DNA from 2 places in the Roseateles paludis genome. Region 2 is predicted to be linked to the other one. Evidence: predicted binding sites of a transcription regulator. Region 2 holds the regulator's gene; the other holds the start of a gene.
The links. Region 2 encodes FliA, which starts transcription of late flagellar genes. Its sites were predicted from a motif close to CTAAAGTTTNNNNNNNNNNNGCCGNTA; they were not measured.
Positions count from the first base shown of each region.

Region 1: flgM (flagellar biosynthesis anti-sigma factor FlgM) is a predicted target of FliA. The motif match lies at 1,676-1,702, and genes of this name have one in related genera.

Region 1 covers NZ_JBDPZD010000002.1:205,720-209,109, reverse strand. The annotation lists gene ABDJ85_RS06825 (PEP-CTERM sorting domain-containing protein) at 1-515, shown strand, start outside; gene ABDJ85_RS06820 (DUF1841 family protein) at 437-868, shown strand; gene ABDJ85_RS06815 (hypothetical protein) at 890-1,267, opposite strand; gene flgM (flagellar biosynthesis anti-sigma factor FlgM) at 1,277-1,624, opposite strand; gene flgA (flagellar basal body P-ring formation chaperone FlgA) at 1,773-2,465, opposite strand; gene flgB (flagellar basal body rod protein FlgB) at 2,609-3,022, shown strand; gene flgC (flagellar basal body rod protein FlgC) at 3,041-3,390, shown strand, end outside.
Region 2 covers NZ_JBDPZD010000002.1:319,594-322,983, forward strand. The annotation lists gene ABDJ85_RS07335 (methyl-accepting chemotaxis protein) at 1-925, opposite strand, end outside; gene ABDJ85_RS07340 (RNA polymerase sigma factor FliA) at 987-1,700, opposite strand; gene ABDJ85_RS07345 (MinD/ParA family ATP-binding protein) at 1,710-2,495, opposite strand; gene flhF (flagellar biosynthesis GTPase FlhF) at 2,538-3,390, opposite strand, start outside.

The DNA of each region.
Region 1 (3,390 bases), 110 kb from region 2:
CGGTCAACTTCAGCATCACGGGCACGCTCTCCAACCCCAACTTCGAGAGCGGCGGTTTCTTGTCAGCCGACGGCCTGGCCGAAGTGCGCCTGCGCGACATGACCAGCTACGCCGAGGTGAACAAGAGCTGGGACGCCAAGAAGGACGCGCCGGGGGTCTACCAGCTGACGCTGAACACCTTCGTGGGTCGCAATATCTCCATCGCCGGCATGCTCTACGCCGGGGCGGACGTGAGCGACTACGCGCGATCCGCACGCTACGCCGAGGCCGACTTTGCGCACTCGGCCGGGTATGAGCTGATCCCGTCCGTGGCCGGCTTGAACACCACGGGCGCCAGCGGCCACAACTTCCTGGCCGCACCGGTGCCCGAGCCCGGCACTTGGGCCCTGATGGCCGGCGGGCTGCTTGTGCTGGTGGCCCGGCGACAATCCCGCGCATGTTCGCCCCGTCCCAGCTCCAAGTCCGGCAGTTCTTCTGCGGCACCTACCGTAAATGGCGTGACGGCACGCCGCTGATCCCGATGGAGGCGCTGGCGGCCGACTGGATCGCCGAGCACCCGGAGTACCACGCCGAGCTGGCCGACGAGGCGGCTGCGCTGGACAAGGTCTACACGGTGGAGGAGGGGCGCACCAACCCCTTCCTGCACCTGTCCATGCACCTCTCGATCACCGAGCAGCATGGCATTGACCAGCCCACCGGCATCCGCCAGGCGCTTGATTTGCTCTCCGCCAGGCTGAACTCGCGCCACGAGGCGCAGCACATCGCCATGGAGGCATTGGGGCAGATGGTGTGGGAGTCCCAGCGCAGCGGCCGGCCGCCGGATGGCGAGGCCTACCTGGAAAACGTTCGAAGAGCAGCGACTAAGTAGCGCTCGAACGTCCGACTGCGATCAGACGGAGTAGAAGCTGCCGCCCTTGGGCCGGCGCTCGGCCAGGCCACTGGCGCCGTAGACGGGCTCGGCGGGGATCAGCACATCCAGTGCGCGGTCGAGCGAGACATTGCCGCGGGCCAGCGCTTCGCGCTGTGCGGCCATGCGGCCACCGGCCTGCACCAGGCGCTGGCGCAGCGAGGCCGGCAGGCGGCCGGCTTGGGCGGCGGCACTGAAGGCCGCCACGGCTTGGGTGAGCAGGCGATGCAGTTCGACCGAATGCCGCTCGATGCCGGCCGGGTCGCGCGCGGCCAGGGCCTCACCCAGCTGGGTCAGGCAGGTCTCGACGGCGATCAGGGGCTGTTCGAGTTCAGCTGGGATGGCGGCGTCTGCGGTCATTGGTGGGGTTTATTGGGTGCCGGCGCGTTGCTTGCTGCGGGCCAGCAATTCTTGCGCATTCGAAATCAGCTTGTCAGCGATGCCGTTGGCGTCGGGTTTGAACGTGCCTTCGGCAATTTGCTGCGAGATGCGTTGCACTTTGGCGGCGTCAAAGCTGCTTTCGTGGGACTTGACCAGTTGCGCGGCGGCCGAGGAGATCTCGACCTGGGCGCTGGCCTCGTGGGCCGGCTGGTGCTTGGCAACTTGAGGGGCGCTGGTGGCTTGGGTCGCAGGGGCCGAGGTCGAGGCCTCGGGCTTGCGCGCAGCCGGGCGCTCCAGCTTCGCCGCTGGGGCTTCGAGGTGATGACCAACTTTCATGCGACTCTCCAGGGGCCCTTGCTGGACCCAGGTACGACAGGTTCCCCAGGTGATCGGCCATTGGGCCGGGAACTTGAGGGGCTGCCCCCCCATTCTCGGGGCCTGAAGGCTTCATGCGCCAGCCTGAGGCGGCGGAGAGCGACTTTCTTCACAGCTGCATCTCCGCGCGGCGCTCGCCCACCGGCCGGGCCGTGACGATGCGCCCGCTCTCCAGCCGGAGTCGGGTGTCCTGGCCTTCGAGGCCGGGGCTCAGCGCCTGGGCCTCGGCCCCGATGCTGAAGCCGCTGCCCGCGAGGCTGAGCTGGACGGTGTCGCCAGCGGCAAACCACTGGCGGTGCTTGAGGTCGGTCTGCCGCACGGCCTGGGCGGCCTGCACGGGGCGGGCCAGGACCCGGCCGAGCAAGGGCGCCGCAGTCGGGTAGACCGCGCCGGGCTCGGCAGCAATGTCGATTTCGGCCGTGCTGAGCAAATCTTGAGTCAGGGTCGCGCCGGCGGGCAGCGCGGTGGCCGCCACCAGGGCGCTGCCAAACACCTTGACCTGCACGGGCACCGTGATGGCCCAGCGGGCCACGCCGTCCACGCAGCGCAGGCCCACGCGGGTGCGGCCCCACATGGCCAGCCCGGGGGGCAGGTAGGGCTGCATCTGCTGGCAGGGGGCGAGGCGCAGGCGCGGGTCGGGGCTGCCGGCTTCCACCACCACGCGGGTGCCGGGCGGTGCGGCCAGGCGGGCGGCGGCTTCGGCCATCTGGCGTACGCGCTCCAGCGCGGCGGCATCCACGGCCAGGGCCGGGGCAGCCAGCGCAAGCAACAGCAGCAGGAATGAGGCGAGCCTTGGGAGCATGAGGCTGCACTCTAGGCAGCTGGCGGGCGTTCGGAGGGGGGAATTGAGAGGCAAATCAGCCTTTGATCCCGCTCATGTTTTGGCGGGTGGCTCCAGACAATTTGCGCACACCCAGCTCCGCCATCGTGCCCCAGGAGCCCACCATGCTGAACCGCCTCACCGACACGCTGAACTTCCAGACCCAGGCCCTGAGCCTGCGGGCGGAGCGTCAGCGCCTCTTGGCCAGCAATATCGCCAACGCCGACACCCCGGGCTACCAGGCCCGCGACATCGACTTTGCCCGCGCCCTGCGCGAGGCCACGGGCGACCTGCCCACCGCCGGCCAGATGGCCACCACCGCCCGCGGCCACATGAGCCCAGCCGCAGGCGCCCTGGCCGACAGCCAGAAGCAATACGCGCTGCAGGCCCAGACCAACCTCGACAGCAATGGCGTGGACATGGACCGCGAGCGCGCCAGCTTTGCCGACAACACCGTGAAGTACGAGGCCACGCTGCGCTTCATCAACGGCGCGGTGCGCACCACGCTGGACGCGATGAAGTCGCACAACGCTGGCTAAAGCTAGGAGACGGCCACCATGTCGATGTTCCAGATCTTCAACGTTGCCGGCAGCGCGGTCAGCGCGCAAAGCCAGCGGCTCAATGTCGTGGCCAGCAACCTGGCCAATGCCGACACCGTGGCCGGCCCCGACGGCCAGGCCTACAAGGCGCGCCAGGTGGTCTTCCAGACCCATTTGTTTGGCAACGACGCCGGCACCGCCGGGGTCCAGGTCTCGAAGATCTCCGAGGACAACACCCCGGGCCGCCGCGTGCACGACCCGCGCCACCCCCAGGCCGACGCCGATGGCTACGTGACCTACTCCAACGTCAACAGCGTGGAGGAGATGGTCAACATGATCTCGGCCTCGCGCTCCTACCAAAACAACAT
Region 2 (3,390 bases):
GGTCGGCCTCGCTGATGGCATTGCTGCGCAGGGCCTCTTCCAGCAGCGCGGCAATGTCGCGCGCCGCGCCCTGGGCCAGGCGGATGAACTCGCCGTCCTCGACCTCGACGCCACTGCCGGCAATCTGCTCGATCAAGTCCTCGGAGAGCTTGAGGAAGCGGTCACTGCCGGCGAGGGCCACCTTGAGCCCATGCTGGGCCTCGCCCACCTCAGACTCGAGCTCGCGCGCACGCGCATTGAGGGCTTCGACCTGATGAGCGCTCTGGCCGGCTGAGGTGGCGATGGCCGTGACTTCGGTCTCGACGGCGCGGAAGGCGGCATGCACTTCGCTCGGCTTGGCGCTGTCGCGCTCCACGAGCTGGGTGCTGAAGTGATCAATGCGCGTCTGCAGCGACGCGATGGCCGAGACGATGGCCTTGGACGAGGTCTCGACCTGGGCAGCCAGCGACTTGATGGCATCGGCCACCACGCCAAAGCCGCGCCCGGCGTCACCGGCGTGCTTGGCCTCGACCGAGGCGTTGAAGGCCACCAGCCGCGTCTGCAGCGAAATGCGGGTGATGCCGGCCGCTGCCTCCGAGACCTGCTTGAGGGTCTGGGACATGCCCTCGACCTCGGCCCCTGCGCTGGCCAGCGCATCACGCGCGCGCTGCACCGACTGGTTGCTCTGCGTGGTGGCTGCGGTGATGGCGACCTGGGCGCGCGCCACGCCCTTGAGTTCGTCGGCCAGGGCTTGCATGGCCTGGGCCTGGGCGCTGACCACACGCTGCACGTCGTCGAGCGCACCGCGCACTTCGGCCGCGTCGTGGCCCACCTCGGACACCGAGCCTGAGAGCTTGCGAATCGCGCCCAGGGCCAGGTCGCTCTGGCCCGAGCTGCGCGTCGGCGCGGGGAGGGGCGAGGACTCGCCTCGTTTCCAGCTCAGCATGTAGGAGGCCCAGGGTGTGTTGAGACGCAGGAGGGGCAGCTACGCCTGCGGCGCCCTACCCTCACCAGTCTCGCAGTTTGACCCGGAGTCTTGCAATGGACTGGCTGTGCAGCTGACAAACACGCGACTCCGTGACATTGAGCACGGCCGCGATTTCCTTCAGATTCATGTCGTGCTCGTAGTACATGCTCATCACGAACTGCTCACGCTCGGGCAGGTTCTTGATGGCTTGCACCAGGGCCTCGCGCATGCGATGGTCCTGCAGCAGGGACATGGGGTTGGCGCCGTCGTCAGCCACATGGCGGTCGAGGTAGTCGTCGTCGCCCTCGGCGCCGGTCATGTCTTCCAGGTAGACGAGCTGGGTGCCACGCACCTTGGTCAGCAGGTCCTGGTAGTCAGGCAGGGGCAGGCCCATCTCGGCAGCGATCTCGGCCTCGGCGGCCGGGCGGCCCAGGCGCTGCTCGACGCGGCGCACGGCCTCCTCGATCTCGCGCTGCTGGCGGCGGGCGCCGCGGCTCATCCAGTCGCCGCCGCGCAGCTCGTCGAGCATGGCGCCGCGGATGCGCTGGGTGGCAAAGGTTTCGAACTGCACGCCCTGGCCGGCATCAAAGCGCGAGAGCGCATCGGTCAGGCCGATCAGGCCGACCTGGATCAGATCGTCTACCTCGACATTGGCCGGCAGCTTGGCCACCATCTGATGCGCCAGTCGTCGCACGAGCGGGCTGTACTGCTTGATCAGCGAGCTGTTGTCGAGACGGCCTTTGGCGGTGTACATGGCGGCGACTCAGTGGGCAAAAACGGAAGCGTGAGCCTGCAGCGGGCGCAGGGGCTGGGCGTCGGCCAGCAGGGCGGGCGAGGGGCGCTCTCCCGGCGGGCTGGCCAGCAGTAGCTCGCGGGCCAGCTGCAGCACCTCGGCGCTCAGCGGCGCGCGGCTCGCGCGGGTGTCCCAGCAGACCGCATCAGCCACCGCGGCACCCAGGTAGGTGTCGGCGCATTGGGACAGCTGCTGCGCGATACGCGTGGCCAGCCGCAGTTGCGGAGGGCAGGACATCAAAACACTGTAGACCAGCAAACCCGTGCGCTGGGCCAACCATTTGAGGCTGGCATAGGCAGACGTCACACTTCGCGGGTCTGTGTCAGCCAAAAGCAGGGGGCGCAGCTGCCGCTGGGTCAGCATGCGGGCCATTTCAGGCGCGGCGGCGTGCAGCAGGATCACGTCCACCTGGGGGGCCGCCTCGATCACGGCGTCCAGGAAGCCGGCCGCCGAGCCGTGGTGGTTGAGGTAGCGCATGGGCAAACCGCGCGCGGCCAGGTAGCTGACGCGGCCCGAGAGCCGCTCGATGCATTTGGACATGTCCACCGCCGCCAGCTCGGAGGTCGTCTCCACCCGCTCGCCGGCGTCCACCAGCAGGGTCTGCAGGCCGAGATCGGCATAGGCGCGGCACAGCAGCTCCAGCAGCGCGGTGGACGAGGCCACCTCGGGGTTGCTGACCACCGGCACCCAGCGCGCACGCGGGGTGGCAAAGAGCCTGCGCAGGCCTTGCGCCTGGTCGTCGAGTCGGTTGCTCATCTAGGCACCTGCTGGCTGGGGTCGGTCATCCAGTTCAAGCCTTTAAGCCTTCAAGCCGTGTTCGGCCACCGGCGCGCCGGCAAAGATCAGGTTCACGTCGGCCGTGGCCAGGCGCCAGGCGCCCGGGGCGGCGCTGCGCAGCGCGCGCTGCACCAGGTCGGCACTGCTGAGGCGGTGCCAGTCCTCGGGCACGCGCTGGCCATTGGCCACGCCGAGGATCTTGAGGCGGTGGCGGATCAAGGTGTCCAGCACCGGCGCGAGCTTGACGGCCTCGTCGATCTTGGACAGCACCACGCCCTCGCAGGCGGCGGCCTTCCAGCCGGTGACGACGTCTTCAATCGTCTCGCCCTGCTGGGCCGCGTTCAGCACCAGCACTTTCTTGATGCGCGGGTGGGCCAGCATCTCCAGCAGCTCGTGGGTGCGGCTGTCGCGCTGGGCCATGCCTGCCGTGTCGATCAGCACCAGTTTCTTGTTGGCCAGCAGCTCCAGCAAGTCGTCGAGCGAGGCGCGGTCGTGCGCGGTGTGCACGGGCACGCCGAGGATGCGGCCATAGGCGCGCAGTTGCTCGTGGGCGCCAACGCGGTAGGCGTCGAGCGTGATCAGGCCGAGCTGGCTGGCGCCATGCTTGGTGGCGAAGTGTGCAGCCAGCTTGGCGGTGGTGGTGGTCTTGCCCACGCCGGTGGAGCCGATCAGCGCGAACACGCCGCCGCGGTCCTCCAGCGCGGGACCAGCTTCGTCGGTGAGGACATTGCGCACCAGCACATGCTGGGCCCAGGCTTGCTCGTCAGCCACCTCGCCGGGCGGGAACTCGCTGGGGCAGGCATCGGCCAGCTTGCGGGTGAGCGCGGGCGAGAAACCCAGCTCCAGCAGCTTTTGCGTCAGGCGCGCCTGCACG